DNA from 4 places in the Lysinibacillus sp. UGB7 genome. Region 2 is predicted to be linked to each of the others. Evidence: riboswitches for the same ligand, from Rfam matches in the RefSeq annotation. Region 2 holds a riboswitch; each other region holds the start of a gene.
The links. Region 2 has a riboswitch for cobalamin ahead of mmgD (citrate synthase). Riboswitches for the same ligand answer to the same signal wherever they lie in the genome.
Positions count from the first base shown of each region.

Region 1: it holds a riboswitch for cobalamin, as region 2 does, so the genes downstream of both, ACOMCU_RS15230 (hypothetical protein) here and mmgD (citrate synthase) in region 2, are expected to answer to the same signal.
Region 3: it holds a riboswitch for cobalamin, as region 2 does, so the genes downstream of both, ACOMCU_RS10905 (helical backbone metal receptor) here and mmgD (citrate synthase) in region 2, are expected to answer to the same signal.
Region 4: it holds a riboswitch for cobalamin, as region 2 does, so the genes downstream of both, ACOMCU_RS23415 (FecCD family ABC transporter permease) here and mmgD (citrate synthase) in region 2, are expected to answer to the same signal.

Region 1 covers NZ_JBMGUV010000016.1:11,813-15,939, reverse strand. The annotation lists gene ACOMCU_RS15240 (tyrosine-protein phosphatase) at 159-926, opposite strand; gene ACOMCU_RS15235 (ABC transporter substrate-binding protein) at 1,249-2,202, opposite strand; gene ACOMCU_RS15230 (hypothetical protein) at 2,204-2,746, opposite strand; cobalamin riboswitch at 2,921-3,141, opposite strand; gene ACOMCU_RS15225 (glutathione peroxidase) at 3,295-3,840, opposite strand; gene ACOMCU_RS15220 (hypothetical protein) at 3,938-4,127, opposite strand, start outside.
Region 2 covers NZ_JBMGUV010000008.1:116,077-120,203, forward strand. The annotation lists gene ACOMCU_RS09600 (DNA polymerase IV) at 1-962, shown strand, start outside; gene ACOMCU_RS09605 (NUDIX hydrolase) at 1,430-1,900, opposite strand; cobalamin riboswitch at 2,398-2,592, shown strand; gene mmgD (citrate synthase) at 2,782-3,903, shown strand; gene prpD (2-methylcitrate dehydratase) at 4,001-4,127, shown strand, end outside.
Region 3 covers NZ_JBMGUV010000010.1:11,610-15,736, forward strand. The annotation lists gene ACOMCU_RS10900 (acyl-CoA dehydrogenase family protein) at 1-1,372, shown strand, start outside; cobalamin riboswitch at 1,460-1,644, shown strand; gene ACOMCU_RS10905 (helical backbone metal receptor) at 1,878-2,840, shown strand; gene ACOMCU_RS10910 (FecCD family ABC transporter permease) at 2,837-3,838, shown strand; gene ACOMCU_RS10915 (adenosylcobinamide amidohydrolase) at 3,835-4,127, shown strand, end outside.
Region 4 covers NZ_JBMGUV010000037.1:554-4,680, forward strand. The annotation lists gene ACOMCU_RS23400 (YdhK family protein) at 1-413, opposite strand, end outside; partial or broken gene ACOMCU_RS23405 (transposase) at 594-838, opposite strand; gene ACOMCU_RS23410 (biotin transporter BioY) at 1,048-1,644, opposite strand; cobalamin riboswitch at 1,835-2,026, shown strand; gene ACOMCU_RS23415 (FecCD family ABC transporter permease) at 2,178-3,245, shown strand; gene ACOMCU_RS23420 (ABC transporter ATP-binding protein) at 3,251-4,054, shown strand.

The DNA.
Region 1 (4,127 bases), on a different contig from region 2:
TTATCATAGATTTCTCTGCTGTAAAGAATAATACGGTGAGAATGAGTAGCAAAATCTGTCGCAATATTCCTCAGTGAGCTCAAATACAAAAACGCTTCGACTCGTGAAAGTTAACAAAAAAAATCCCTCTCACAAAGCTCGTGTGAAAGGGTGACTTATTAACTTAAGCAATTAGCTTGTAATTGTTGACGTTTGTCTTTCGTTAGACCCAACTCTTGCTCTAAAAAGGCTGTCTTTGAGCCATAACGTACATCCATTGCATCGAATGCTGCTTGTAAATAATCTTCTCGTGCAGACATTAATGCATAGAACTGCTGTAATTCACGATCATTAAAATCCTTCTGAATAGTCTGGGCCATACGATCTACCATCGGGCGTAAAAGTGCATTCGTATCTAAATAATCTTGCATAATAATCTCCTCAGGTACATCTAAGGCTAATAAAATCAGCGCACCACCTATACCTGTTCGATCCTTCCCGACTGCACAATGATGGACAAGCCCTAAATTTTCAGGATTTTGAATCGTTGTGATTAATTGTTTAAACGAAGCATTATTAAAAGGCATCTGCGCATAAAATTCGCAGAACATTTCTGGACTTACAACTTTATAGAAATTTTGCCCGCCAGTATTCGTAGGCATTTCAAAAGCATGGTTCCCCTTGGCAGGAATTTGTATATACTTCGCATTTGGAAATGTCGGATTAGGGTTGTTCTGCGCCTCATGTTTGTCCCGATAATCAAAAATCGTTTTCACACCTAGTGTCTCAAAACGTTCTTTATCCGCCAACGTCATTTTTCCAAGTGCTGCCGAACGATAGATCAAGCCTTTTTTGACAGTACGCCCATCCTTTGTTTTATAGCCACCCATATCGCGGAAATTATAGACTGCTTCAAACGGAATAACCTTCATGTCAAACTGTGTCATCCACTACGCCTCCCTTATATTAGCAATCACCTTATCCTCTATTCTATAGAACCAATAAGGATAATACCAATTTTCACACTAATGCATTTCTGCACACAGCAATGCCTTTTCAGAATCACTAAACATCTATGCGTACGTAAAAACGGCTTCTAAAAGTAAATGCTGTGTGCACGCCAGCCGATCGGTGCGCTGCTGAACCTGAGCAGTTCTCGCCTTTACCCGAGCGCTTCTCGTCATTTCCTGATGTAATTGGGGCGGGGTATGATTCATAACATATCAAAAAGCCGTCCTAACTTATGGGACGGCTTTAAAAAGTCTTCAATTATTGAAATAACTCAGGATAGACAACTTTGGCTACTAGCTCAACCGCTTCGCCGATACGTGGACCAGGTCGACTGGATATATCAGCATCTATATAAAACACAACTTTGTTTTGAATGGCTGTAATCGTATTCCAACCATTGCGTGCAATGATTTCTGCCACAGGGTCTTCGCCGTAATTTACAGTTGTTAGAATGACTTCAGGGTTTTTAGCAATGACGTTTTCCTCAGAAACCTTTACCCAATCCTTTTTGTCAGCAAATACATTGTTCACTTTAGCCGCATTTAAAATTTCTTGTTGGAATGTACCTGAACCTGCTGTATAAATCTCTGGCTTCGGACTAATTTCCAAGTAAACATTTTTTTGTTTTTCTACATCTTTTACTTTTGCTTGAACATCAGCTATTTTAGCCTTGATGTCTTCATTTAGTTGATCACCTTTATCCTCAACACCCATGACAGTAGCAATTTGTTCAATATCTCCATAAACATCTTCAAATGAAGCTGCTGATTTAATAACAAATACTTTCACACCTGCATCTTCAAGTCCTTTTAACGCATCAACTTTACCATCAGTAGTGTAAGCAATCACCACATCCGGTTTTAATGACACAATGCGCTCGCTATTAAACGTCATAGAATCTGAAACACGTTCAATGTTCTGTGCTTCTGCTGGATATGTATCATATTCTGTAGCGCCTACGATTTTATCACCCGCACCTAATGCAAATAAAATTTCTGTATTGCTTGGCTGTAAAGACACAATAGTTTTTGGTACAGCATCAAATGTCACTTCTACACCACGATCATCTGTCACTTTATAGCCTGTTTCTTCAGCTGTATTTACTTCCTTCGATGTGTCCCCACTTTTCGCTTCATCAGTTGTACCGCAACCTACTAGGACAAGCGCTAACATTAAAATCGAAAGCCATTGAAAATTAACGAATTTCTTCACTTCACTCAATCTCCTTTTTCTTTTTCATTGGGTATGATTTACTTATAAACGGAATTTCAGCAATTCCTGCCTGTTGATTCATGTATACAGCCATAACGAAAAATACATTGGCCAGTAATCCTAAATAATCGAAAAGAATGGCTGGTACTTCTCGCTCCTCTGACACTTTGTGCAAGGCACGGTATGATTTTTTTGCTTCACTTCGACATAGATGAAGTGCAGCGGCAGCCTCCGTCCCTTGTGGTAAAACAAAGTTTTGAATTTCATCTCTAACATGTTCAACGTAAAAATCATAACGATCGCTCAGCCATGCTAAATCTCCATCAGTTACAGCTAATTTGCCACGTACTGAACCATTCACATGATAAGCCATTGGCAAAATTGCCATCAAATCGACCGCAACAACCTCAACTGTTTCTTTCTTTACAGCAGCCAAGGCTACGCCCACATGCGTTGTTAGGCTATCTGTTCGAATCTCATAATCGACCGTCGATACTTTTTCACGCATAAACGGATAACATGAATAACGCGCATCTTTTTTCAATCCTGAAACCCCACTTTCTTTCGTGAAAATATTCCTACTGGATTTGAGCTAAACGTGCATAAAAAAAACGCCCTCCCCCATTAATAGTGGAACGACGAAAATGCATAAGTAGCGTCGCTGTGACACGACATTGCCTATGTATTTGCCGCATATCCTCCTAACTTCCGAAGAGTACTTATACGCTCAAATAAAGATCGGTCTCCTGGCTTGTACAGTTCACTACCTTGTATGTAGCTATGTTATCATAATAACCTTCCCATCTACTAAAGTTATGAATCTTCGACAGTGGCTTATTTTTATGATTTTTTCTGCACTTACAGTTGCGGAAACAGCTCCGGTTTTACACCGAATTCCCGATTATGCTATGGACTAGCACCCTTATTCTGCAAGAATTATTCACTTGTAAAGCAGTTTATCATAGATTGTGATGAAAAAGTAGTTGCGAAATTGCAGAAAACTCGCTCAAAAACATACAGAACCTAGCACTATTTCCACATAACGATTAGCTATTTGTAGTTCTCCCCTGAAAATTCTATAATAATTACTGACTATAATATTTTTTCGATAACTTGTTCAATATCTAGTTGTGAATCAGTCGGTTCAAAGCGCGCAATCGTTTTACCATTGCCATCTACTAAGAACTTTGTAAAGTTCCAGCGAATATTACGACCATCTAAAAAACTAGGTGCTATTTGGAAAATAGCTTGCGCCAACATTTTTTCTTGCATATTTGCCTTCCCAAATTCGCGAAAACCCACTTCATGTTTTAAATAATTGAATAACGGATGTGTCGTCTCACCGTTTACTTGCACTAATTCAAAAATTGGGAACGTCACACCGTAGTTAATCTTGCAAAGTTGTGTTGTTTCCTCGCCATCTTCAGGATTTTGATTGTCAAATTGATCACAAGGAAAACCTAAAACAACGAAATTATTCTCGCCATATTTTTCATACATTTTTTGCAAATCCTCAAGCTGATAGGTAAAACGACATTGGTTTGCTGTGTTGACAATTAGCATAGGCTTTCCACGATAGGTTTCCATTGATAAAATTTCACCATTTGGCTTTTTCACTAAATAATTATAAATACTCATTTTTTAAACCCCTTTTATATTTTTTATGATTATAGCAATAAACCCTATTTTCTCCAATAAAAGAGGTTTAACATAAAAAAATAGCCATTACGCTTGTTTAACGAATGGCTGTCTTATATTTCTTTTTATATTTTGCATCTTGCTCTTCTTCAATTAATCTCTGTGCAATTTCCAATAGCTTCTTGTCGCTTGTGGCATCAAACAACTTTTTAAAGGATACAATAATATCATATCGAATGAGTGTCGAATGTTTCTCATCAATACATGTTTGGAATCTTTTTGCTAAA
Region 2 (4,127 bases):
ATTTGTTAAAAGAGTATAGCGAAATCCTGCAACCAGTTTCAATCGATGAAGGATATTTGCAACTCCCTGTAATCGAGGGTCAAAATGTATTGCAACACGTACAAAAAATGCAAGATAGAATCTGGAACGAACTTCAACTGCCATGTTCAATCGGCATTGCTCCGAATAAATTTTTGGCGAAAATGGCAAGTGATATGAAAAAGCCGATGGGTATTACAATACTGCGTAAGCGTGACGTGCCAACAGTTTTGTGGCCGATGAATGTAATTGAAATGCATGGCATTGGTAAAAGTACGGCAGAGAAATTAAAGAAGTTAGGTATTCAAAAAATAGAGGAACTAGCTGTTGCTGATGAATATACATTAAAGCAAAACTTTGGCATTAATGGTCTGCGCATGAAGCAAAAAGCGAATGGCGAAGATGATAGACCTGTCGATCCACAAGCAATATACGATACAAAAAGTGTAGGTAATTCAACAACGTTGTCTCATGATACGACTGACAGAGATGAATTATATAAAATAATTTCAACACTTTCTGAAAAGGTAGCAGAAAGACTAAAGGCAAAGAAACTTGCCGGTGTCACTGTGAGTGTTATGATTCGTACAGCTGATTGGGAGACGTATACTCGAAGCAAATCTATAAATAATGCGATCTTTTCGAAAGATGATATAGTGGAACAAGCCTGGGATCTATTTGCTAAGAATTGGAATGAAGAGCCTGTTCGATTACTTGGTGTCACCGTCTCTAATGTCAGTGACATTAAAGAAACGACACAGCAGCTAACATTCTTTAACTTTGAAGAGTATATAAAAGACGAACCAATCATAAAGCTTGTTGATCAAATAGAACAGAAATTTGGAAAAGGTGCAATTATTCGTGGTTCAGATATTGCAAAGCCAGTCGGGAAATATCATGCGAATACGAGTTTTAGTAAGGACTTTTGGGATGAACAAAATTAAAATGTTTGTCCCTTTAATTTTGTATAAGAGTGAAAAAGGAAGAATTGTTAAAATTATTTATGAGAATCAATTTCACAATTCATTTTCATGTCAATAAAGAAAAATATTGTGAAAGAAAATAAAGTAATTGTTCCTATTACATAGGTATATTCGCTACAGGCGAACGCTTTCTGCGGGCAAGCACCGAGCCGCTTCGAGGCAACAGGTGTTTTTATGTGCGAAAGCGAAGCGTCAGCAACAGGTGTTTTTATGTGCGAAAGCGAAGCGTCAGCAACAAGATGTTGGTCACGAAGGTGTTGTCACAGGACGTGACGCTTTTAGCCTTCGTTCCATAAAAGTTCAGTCCAGGGTCTCGGTTCGCTTGCTTTTCCCGCTGGAGTAGCCGCCGTATTCTCCCCTATACAAAATGTTTTGTATGGGTTTTAGAATTGATGTTTAAGATAATGCCATTTAAGTGGTAATTAGCTTCAAAAAGAGCTATCTAAATCCCACAATTGATCTCCCATTTTTTCTATAAGTGCTTTTGCTCTTTTTTCAATCTTTTCTGGGAGTTCATTTTTACTGAAATATTTTAGATTAAGACTCTCTCCATCATTCATTTCTAACATTCCACTTACATTTATTGCACGAAATAGATGAATTACACTATATGTTTTATCTCCATTTGGATACTGAAAGTAATAATGTGGGCCAGAAAAAACACCTATCAATTCAAACTGATTTGCTACAAGTCCCGTTTCTTCTTTCAGTTCACGAGAAGCAACTTCTTCTAAAGTTTCACTTAGTTCCATTGAGCCGCCAGGTAACCCCCAATTCAATGTATCTGAACGATATTGAAAAAGAATCTTCCTTTTCTCATTTACCACAAGTATCGTTGCCCCAACGCTTATAATTGGTCTACTACCAATAAATTTCCGTAATTCTGAGATGTATCCCAAATTTTCTCCTCCTAATAATTGTTATTATAAATAGTTCTGCTTTATTAAATAAGAAACCTTTAAATTCCCTAGTAAAAGGTCAACAAGATAGAATAAAAGTTAATAGTCTTGATCTTTTGTTAGATGCGCTTGCTAAGTATTTCGAAAAGCTGTACTCACAGTAAAATGAAAAGATTTCAAAGTAATTTAACTAACATTAGGCCCTGTTATATTCCAAGAAATACCTTGACGTAGGATAGAGAAAAAACATATATAAAAGTTGATTAGTTAACGACTAATATATTTATAGCGAATGTATGTACGTACATTCATTGAGTATTAAGTTAATTGAATCATTTTCAATCGAGGGAATAATAATCTTTTTTGTGAGAAATAATGCTAAAAAATGTAGAATAGTCTTTTGAATAAGAAGAATAGTTTTTAGTTATTTGTTTTTTCTGAATTTTGTCTATATTGCTTGTTTTTGAGCCTCTATGTTAAGGTTGAAAGACAAATTGAATATGCTAAATTTTGGTGGTTCAAATGAATATATTTCATTTGATTAAAAGGGAAGTTGGTGAGAGTCCAACACTGTCCCGCAACTGTATTTGGGAGTTAGATAACAATACCACTGTTTTGATTGTCAAAATGGGAAGGTGTTATTGTAACGTTGATCATAAGTCAGGAGACCTGCCACTAAAGAAAGCATCAATTTACCTACGAGGATAGGGGGTGTTAGCTACTGTATGATGGTTGTGAATTCGTTTAAATTCACTGTTTTTTGCTCTGTCATGTTTTTGTAGATTAACAACTTCTAAAAGGGGTAGAAGTTGTTTTTTTGTTGTTCTTTTGTCGATGAATGTGAACGCTTACAAGAATGATAAAACAAAGGGGTTGGATGTATTGAGTTAAACTATTCACCAGGTCTCGATGGCATTATTGCCGCTGAGACGAAATTATCTTTTTTAGATACTGTACAAAGTCAAATTGTCATAAGGGGCTATGATTTGATTGAATTATCACAGAGATATTCGTATTTAGACATTGTGTACTTATTGTTGCATGGAGAAATACCGACTACTGAGCAACGGGGTGAGTTACAGGACATTTTGAAATCAAGTTATCAAGTTCCACAAGAGATTTTTCAAATTTTCAAGTTATTACCTAATGGGACACATGCTATGGATGGGCTTAGAACAGGTATTTCTATATTAGCAGGCTACGATCAGCAAATCCATGATCGGTCTACTGAAATGAATTTGAAGCGAGCATTTAGGCTTTTAGGCGGTATGCCAAATATCGTAGCGAATAGCTATCGTGTGTTGAATGGTCAAGAGGTCGTAGAGACAGATAGTCAGCTTTCTTATAGTGCCAATTTTTATTACATGATTACTGGAAGAAAACCAACTGCGTTAGAAGAAGAAATCTTTGATCAATCGCTCGTTTTATATAGTGAACATGAGATGCCCAATTCAACGTTTACGGCCCGTGTCATTGCCTCTACACAATCTGATTTGTACGGTGCTTTAACTGGAGCTGTAGCATCATTGAAAGGAAATTTGCATGGCGGAGCGAACGAGGCAGTGATGTATATGCTTCTTGAAGCCAAGACAGTGGAAGGCTTTGAAACATTGCTGAAAAATAAACTGCAGAACAAAGAAAAGATTATGGGCTTTGGCCATCGTGTGTATATGAAAAAAATGGACCCAAGAGCGCAAATTATGAAAGAGGCTTTACACAAATTATGTATAGAGCAAGGAGATGATCTATTATATCGCATGTGTGAAGTCGGTGAAAAAATGATGGTGCAGGAAAAAGGATTGTATCCAAATTTAGATTATTACGCAGCTCCCGTATATTACATGCTTGGATTGCCTATTGAAATGTATACGCCAATTTTCTTTAGCTCACGTACTGTCGGCTTATGTGCTCATGTGATTGAACAGCATGAGAATAATAGGTTGTTTAGACCTCGTGTCACTTATATTGGCGAGCGTCATAACCTTGAAGAACTAACAGTGTAATCAACGTTTAACAACTCGCCTTAAAGCTGATGGACATTCTGACCAATGTCCATTGGCATACTAGTATATCAAATACATGCGTTGAAAGGAAGATAAGATGATTAAAACGAATGAAATATCTACGACAGATCAATTATTAACAGATATCGCGGATTATGTATTAAATACTAACATTACAAGTGAAGAAGCATATGAAACTGCACGCTATGTTTTACTAGATACTT
Region 3 (4,127 bases), on a different contig from region 2:
AGGGTATGTGCATAAGGAGATTCCACAACTAGGTAGGAAAGGTAATTATGTGTATAGCTTTGCGCAGGGTTATTTACTGTCTCATGCAGAGCCCGGTTTCTATTGTCCAGTAACTTTAACGATGGCTACAGCGTATTTACTCGACCATTATGCGAGCGATGAAGTGAAGTCACGTTTTTTACCACATGTTTGCGCGACAGGTAATACGCCGCTTTATGAGGGAGCCACATTTTTAACTGAGCGACAGGGGGGCTCTGATGTTGGAGCAAACGTTGTCAATGCAGTACTGGATGGGAATGAATATCGATTATACGGTGAGAAATACTTTGCATCGAATGCAGGGATGTGTGGCGTTGCAATGGTATTAGCACGTATGGAGGATGCACCAAAAGGATCCAAAGGTTTAACGCTCTTTGCCGTACCTTGGCATCAAGAGGATGGTTCCATCAATAATCTTCGGATTCGACGTTTGAAGGATAAGCTAGGTGTCAAGGCGGTACCATCAGGGGAAGTTGAGTTCGATGGAGCACTTGCATATGTCGTTGGTGAGCCAAATAAAGGGATTTATTATATGTTGGAAGCGCTTAATTTGTCTAGAATTTGCAATGCTGTTGCCTCGATTGGTATTATGCGCCGAGGGTATTTAGAAGCGAAGCATTATGTAACAAATCGCCATGCATTCGGGCAGCCGTTAACACAATATCCTATGATTAAAGATACATTAGGGAAATTTGCAGCAAAGTTACATGTAGAGGTTGCAACTGTCTTTGATGTCATTCAATTGTACGATAAGGTAACAAGTGGTCAGGGCAATGAGCAGGACATTATTATGAATCGTTTGAACATCGCAATCATGAAAAAAGAAACAGCTGAGCAAGCCGTGCATTATGCAAGTGAAGCGATTGAACTACATGGTGGAAATGGCTATATTGAAGATTTTGTAACGCCTCGTTTACTGAGAGATGCGCAAGTACTCACAGTGTGGGAAGGGACAGCCAATATTTTAGCATTAGAGCTTATTCGCTTAGTGGATAAGTTTCAGGCACATGAATTGTTTGTTCAAGCCATGCAAGAGCGATTGGCGAAGTTAACTGCTAGTCCATTGCTTCAAATTGTAGCTGAGCAACTTGAAAAGTTAGTAGTGACATTACAAACCTTCAGCCACTTAGATACAGCAATGAAAACATTTGAGGCAAAAAAAGTGGCAGAGAAAATGGCACATTTATATGAAAGCGTCGTAGCAGTAGAATGGGCAGAAAAATTTGGTGGCAAATATGAAATGCTCGCAGACATCTATTTAGAGGACACATGGGCATTGCGTGAAATCGGTGCCCCTATGAAAACTGTGCAGTATTTTGCGGAAATCATCTAGCTATAGTGAGCCGTCTCAAAGTCATTGAGACGGCTTTATCTGTGTAAGGTTTATCGTTATATCATTCTATTTTCATGTATAATGAAAACAACTGAATATTATAAAGGTTCTTTACTAAGTAAAGTGAAAAGGGAAATCGGTGTAATTCCGACGCGGTCCCGCCACTGTAAGTGTGAGTTTTTTCAATCTACGCCACTGAACATCTTTCGGGAAGGCATGAAAAAACGAATAGCACACGAGCCAGGAGACCTGCCTTTATAGAGCAACACGATACAGCCTACGAGGATAGGGTGGTGGAATTTTGCGTATGTATTTATGTGCAAACACGCCCCTCATCTTTTGTGATGAGGGGTGTTTTCAGTTTTATAAGGTTGTTTCGATAAATTAAAGATTGTGGGCGATAAATTCTCAAAGTGGGGCGATAAAATGCAAAAGTTTATCGATAAATCAAAAAAACAGAGCGATAAAATATGCGCACAGACAGGTTAATTAGGGAGGATTTACAGTGAAAAAGTATTGGAAAATAGGATTGTCAGCATTTCTAGCAATGGGCTTACTTGCGGCATGTAATAGCAAGGACACGAAAAACGACAATCCTGCATCAGAGCAACAGGCAACCCCGCAAGTAGAAGAAGCAACATTCCCGCTTACGATGACAGATGTTACTGGTAATGATATTACACTAGAAGCACCACCAGAGAGAATTATATCGCTGATACCAAGTAATACGGAAATTTTATTTGGACTTGGTTTAAATGATGAAATTGTTGGTGTCAATGATTATGATGATTTTCCAGCAGAGGCGGCTGACAAAGAGAAAGTAGGCAGTACGGAGTTTAATATTGAACAAATTATTGCACTTTCACCAGATATCGTTTTTGCGCATGAGTCAGGGATTGCGTCTCTAAAAGGTGCAATAGAGCAACTAGAAGCAGCTGATGTCAAGGTATATGTTGTAGCAAACGCAGATAACTTTAATGAGACATATACCACAATTGAGCAATTAGGGCGTGCAACTGGGAAATCATCAGAAGCTGAAAAAATGATAGCAAATATGAAAACAAAAACTGAAGAAGTGCAAGCGAAATTGAAGGACGTGGAGTCAAAGAAAGTCTTTGTAGAGACATCTGATGAACCAGAAATTTATACACCTGGTAAGAATACATTTATGCAGGAAATGCTAGACATGATCCATGCAGAAAATATAGCGGCTGATACGAGTGACTGGTACAAAATTGATGCTGAACAAATCATTGCAAAAAATCCAGATGTCATTGTGGTGACATATAATTATGTACCAGATATTTTAACGAAAATTCCCCAACGTGCTGGATTTGATACAATTACTGCCGTGAAAAATAATGCGATTGTGCAAGTAGATGAAAATATGACAAGTCGTCAGGGTCCACGTTTAGCTGATGGTCTTGAAGAATTAGCTAAAGCCATCTACCCAGAGGCTTTCGAGTGAGTAGAATAATTTTTGCCTATGTCACAGCGATTACGCTTCTAATCATTAGCATTTGGTGTGGCGTATCGATAGGCTCGGTTCACATTCCACTAGAAGTATTGTGGAATAAGGCGGCAAATGAAACAGCTGCCAATATTTTGTGGAAAATTCGCATGCCACGTGTCATGTTGGCAGGACTTGTAGGGGCGTCCCTTGCGATTGCAGGGGCAGCATTTCAAGGTTTATTGAAAAATCCTCTAGCAGATCCATATACATTGGGTGTTTCGTCTGGAGCGTCTGTAGGGGCAGTTATGACGTTGTTTTTTGGTATTTCTATTCCAGTTGTTGGCCTATACACATTGCCAACTTTTAGTATGATTGGTGCGGTGTTAACAATGGTAGCTGTTATGAGCTTTGCTAGGTTAGTTGACCGGTCACTAAAAATGGAAACACTCATTTTAACGGGCGTTATTTTTAGTTCGTTTTTAGGTTCTCTTATTTCGTTAATGATTGCTTTAACTGGTGAGGAGTTACGACAAATTATCGGCTGGCTACTTGGTTCGGTATCCATGCGTGGATGGCCATATGTGCAAATGATTGCACCGTTTGTTGTGATTGGCTCGACGATGCTTTGGACGCAAAGAAGAGAGTTAAATGTTCTTTTGTATGGAGAAGAGCGCGCGAAGCATTTAGGGGTTAATGTGAAACGTAGTAAATATTTGATTTTAGCTGGCGGCTCTATGCTGACAGGAGCAGCGGTTGCGGTTTCTGGAACAATTGGGTTTGTTGGTTTAGTGGTACCGCATATGACACGGATGATTTGGGGTTCAGATCACCGTCATCTATTGCCATTATCTTTTTTAAATGGAGCTACATTGCTTATTATTTGTGATTTAGTGTCACGTACGATTATCGTGCCACGTGAGTTGCCAATTGGTGTTATTACTGCGTTTATTGGCGCACCTGTTTTTTCGTATATTTTCTATAAGCAACGAAGAAGCAAGGGGGTACGCGTATGATTATTGTTGAACATTTATCAGGTGGCTATGAAAGCGTACCGATTGTCAAAGATGTAAGCTTTACAGTTGAAAAGGGGAAGATACTCGGCATTTTAGGACCAAATGGTAGTGGCAAATCGACGTTGCTGAAGGTAATCAGTGGCATCTTACCAGCAACTTCAGGCACTATTCAGATAGACGGAAAAGATATGAATTCATATAACGCCCGAGCATTGGCGAAGAAGATGGCAGTACTACCACAGCTACATGCCAATGCATTTTCAAATACAGTGCGTGAGGCAGTGTCACT
Region 4 (4,127 bases), on a different contig from region 2:
TTTACTTCTGTTCCAGGTGTTAAAGGTGCGCTATCTGGATTTAATAATTCCTCATGAATGACCCATTTATGATTCTCCACACGTTTGCCACCTGTAGTTGGTTCATACGAGATAATGTAAGCAGTTGTATCATAAGCTCCAACAACAGTTGCTTCAGCACCTTTCATACCTTCCATATGGCCATCTGCAATAATAGCAGTACTACCAACAGGATATATTGGGTTTTCTGCGTTTTTCAGAGTTGCTGGTATTTCACCTGAACTGGAATGATTCATCGAAGAATGGTCCATTTCACTTTGTTGTTCAGCCTTGCTTTCTTTTTTTGTATCGGCTGTATTTTCTGAGCACGCGGATAATACCAGAACGGCAACTACCGTCAGTAAGCCTACACGCCATTTTTTTTGTAGTTTCAAAGCCAATTCCTCCTTCTTCATTTGCCGTAAATGTAGCAAATAAATGTGCAGAAATTATGGATGAAGACTGCATATCATATCTATTTTATAAATAGTAAAGTTCCACTCTAGAGTGGAGTTTCAGATTGACGACAAAAGGTATTCGGAATGATCACATTCCGAATACCTTTTGAAGCTTTATCAGAAATAGTAGTTACAAATAGCCACTATTAACGACAGTATTACGCTACGTTTAACCAACTTCTGCCACTTTAGAACTTTGCTATGACCATAAACTAGCTTCTTCAAATCCATAGCAGTAAAAGTAAGTACCGCCTGCATGGACAATTTTTTAATCCTTCGAAAGGTTGTCCAACGCATACCATACTTTTCTTCGCATCCGCACATACGCGTTCAATCGTCTCTTTACATCGTGCATAGATTTGTTACTTGTCACTTTGTTGAAATAAATGATGGACTGAAGCCATGCCCGCGAAAAGCGTCCGCCGTAGCGAAAATCAACGGGTTCTTATAGAAACTTCTATTTTTTAAAAAATAAGACTTACTGTAAAAACTCAACTTTGAGTATGTCTATAGTCTGAAACTCCACTCTCTAAAGTTATTGAGTGGAGTTTTTATCAAAATAGGTTTCGTATTATTTCACCGCAATAATTTTCAGCACTTTTTCCACACGATATGCGAAAATACCAGCGAATACGGCTAAGATAATATCCTTTGGCAATGGTGGCATCATCCAAAGCCATGCCATTTTATAGGTGAATCCTTCAGGTGCACTAGCCCATAGTTTATAAGCAAAATACATCCAGTTTGTACCAAGTAAATAATTAATGGTCATTGCACTTAGTGCGGCTATGACATAGCTTTTTTTCGTAGCACTTTTTTCTATTATAAGCCCTGCGATAAAGGCTGCTAAAATAAAAGTTACGATAAAGCCGAATGTCGGGCTTAAAATTTGTCCAAAACCCCCTCCGAAACGAGCAAATACAGGTGCCCCTGCTAAACCGATACACATATAGACGGTACAGGCGAGCGCTCCTTTTCTACTACCAAGAATAAGTCCTGCTAAAATAGCAAAAAACGTCTGTAATGTGATAGGCACGCTTCCAACTACCATGAAAGGTGCAAAGGAAGTAATATTTGCACCAATCATCATCAATGTAGAAAATAAGCCAATGTAGGCCAGGTCGACTGTTCTTAATTTATGATGTCCATGTTCAGCTACTGTTGTCATAATATCTCCTCTTTTTAGTAAAGTTGTTAGTGATATTTTAAGAAAATAAAAACTTTGTGTCAACTTTATAAATAAATTAAGTTAACGTAAAATTCCCTGTTTAGCGAGGAGATACATGGTTTAGATATGGTAAAAAGATAAAATATGTATAGACTACTATAATTATGTATGTTAGAATCGTCATAATTTTAATATTTCAGATACTATTGGTGTGATGCCTTTTAAAGCGTCACTTAAAAGGGAAATCGGTGTAAATCCGGTGCTGTCCCGCAACTGTAACGAGGAATTCTATGATATATAAGCCACTGTTTTTTAAATGGGAAGGCTGTCATAGCAATGATGAATCGAAGCCAGGAGACCTGCCAATTAGTTGTTACCTGTAATGCCCACGAGGATGCAAGCAATTACGGACAATTGAAGGATACATTTCTTACTTTTGTTTATTCGAGGGTATTTCTATGCAAATTTTTTGCGTAGAATACCTTTTTTTATTGCTTCACATCTATCATTTTTGACTAGGAGTTAATAAACAGATGAAGAAACAGTACCTGTTCCCAAAGAATAAATTTATCTTACTTTCTATCCTGCTTCTCCTATTGCTATTCATTTCAATTACTTTCGCCATCATGATTGGTTCCGTTTCTATAACACCGTTGTATGTTTGGAAAGTTATCCTTTCAAAAATTCCACTTGTCCAAAATTGGATAGAGCAAGATTGGAGTCGCTCACAAGAAATTATTATTTGGCAAATTCGTGTGCCACGTGTTTTACTTGCCGCAATCGTTGGGGGAGGATTAGCTATTGCTGGTGCTGCCATCCAAGCACTCGTTCGTAATTCAATTGCGGATCCGTATATTTTAGGGGTTTCATCTGGTGCAACAGTTGGGGCTACGGCGGTCATAATTTTAGGCGCCTTTTCATTTTTAGGCATATACGCACTTTCTATCGCTGCGTTTTTAGGCTCTTTACTAGCGATTGTATTAGTGTTTTTCTTATCACGTGTAGGTGGGCGAATTTCTATCTTTCGCTTGTTACTAGCAGGAATGGCCGTATCATTTATTTTATCAGCCACTTCGAATTTTATATTAATGATGTCGAAGCAAGAGGGTGGCATGAAAGCAGTAATGTACTGGATGCTAGGGAGTCTAGCAGGTGCTAAATGGAATAATCTACTCATCCCAACAATTATTTTTGTCGTTGTCTTTGCCTTGCTTTGGCTCCATTATCGGAATTTGAATTTGCTTCTACTTGGAGAAGAGGCAGCAGTAACATTAGGTGTTAATCTACAACAATTCCGAATACAACTTGTTGTTCTTGTATCTCTACTTACAGGCGTACTTGTTGCTGTAAGTGGCTCGATTGGGTTTGTTGGCTTGATTATTCCACATATTGTCCGGTTAATTATAGGTTCAAATTATAAATATGTTATCCCCATTAGTGCTTTATTAGGAGCGATTTTCTTAGTTTGGGCAGATGCGCTTGCACGAATACTAATTGCGCCAGAGGAAATGCCAATTGGTATTATTACTGCATTTTGTGGAGGGCCATTTTTCATTTGGTTACTGCGTCGTAACAATTATTCTTTCGGTGAAGGAGACTAAAACATATGACATTAGAAGCGAAACAAGTATCATTCTCCATTCATGATCAGCGTATTTTACATGAGGTGAGCATTCAAATAAAAGAAAAGCAATTTGTCGGCTTAATTGGTCCCAATGGCAGTGGAAAATCAACACTTTTAAAAAATATGTATCGTCTATTAAAGCCAGAAAGTGGAACGGTTTTACTGAACGAGAAAGACATTTTGAAGCAAACGAGTAAAACTATTGCAAAAAATCTAGCTGTTGTTAGTCAGGAAACTCCTGTATTATTCGATTTTCAAGTACGAGATCTGGTTAGCATGGGAAGAACTCCTCATAAAAAATTGTTTGAACTTGACCATGAAGATGACTTTCAAATTGTCAAAGAAGCATTATCGCAAACGGGTATTGCCCATTTAGAAACCCGTAGCTTTAGCTCTCTTTCAGGAGGAGAAAAGAAACGAGTGATGGTTGCTCGTGCTCTCGCTCAACAAGCACAGGTGATTATTCTAGATGAACCAACGAATCATTTAGATATTCAGCACCAATTACAACTGATGGATTTAATTCAAACACTACATTTGACTGTAGTGGCAGCGCTACACGATTTGAATATCGCTGCTATGTATTGCGATACTATTTATGTGTTACAGCAGGGAAGAATCGTACACTATGGAACGCCAGCAGAAGTGCTCACACCAACTTTACTAAGAGAGGTATTTGGTGTATATGCAGATATTCAAGTACACCCGTTGACAGGAAAACCGTACTTAACATATGTGTCTGAACAATTCACAAAAAAAGCTTTGAAAGAAAGTTCAATTATATAAATGTGAAATTATATTGGCATGTACATAGGAACACACAATAGAAAGCTGGATGTATTAAGTCAAAAGATGAAAA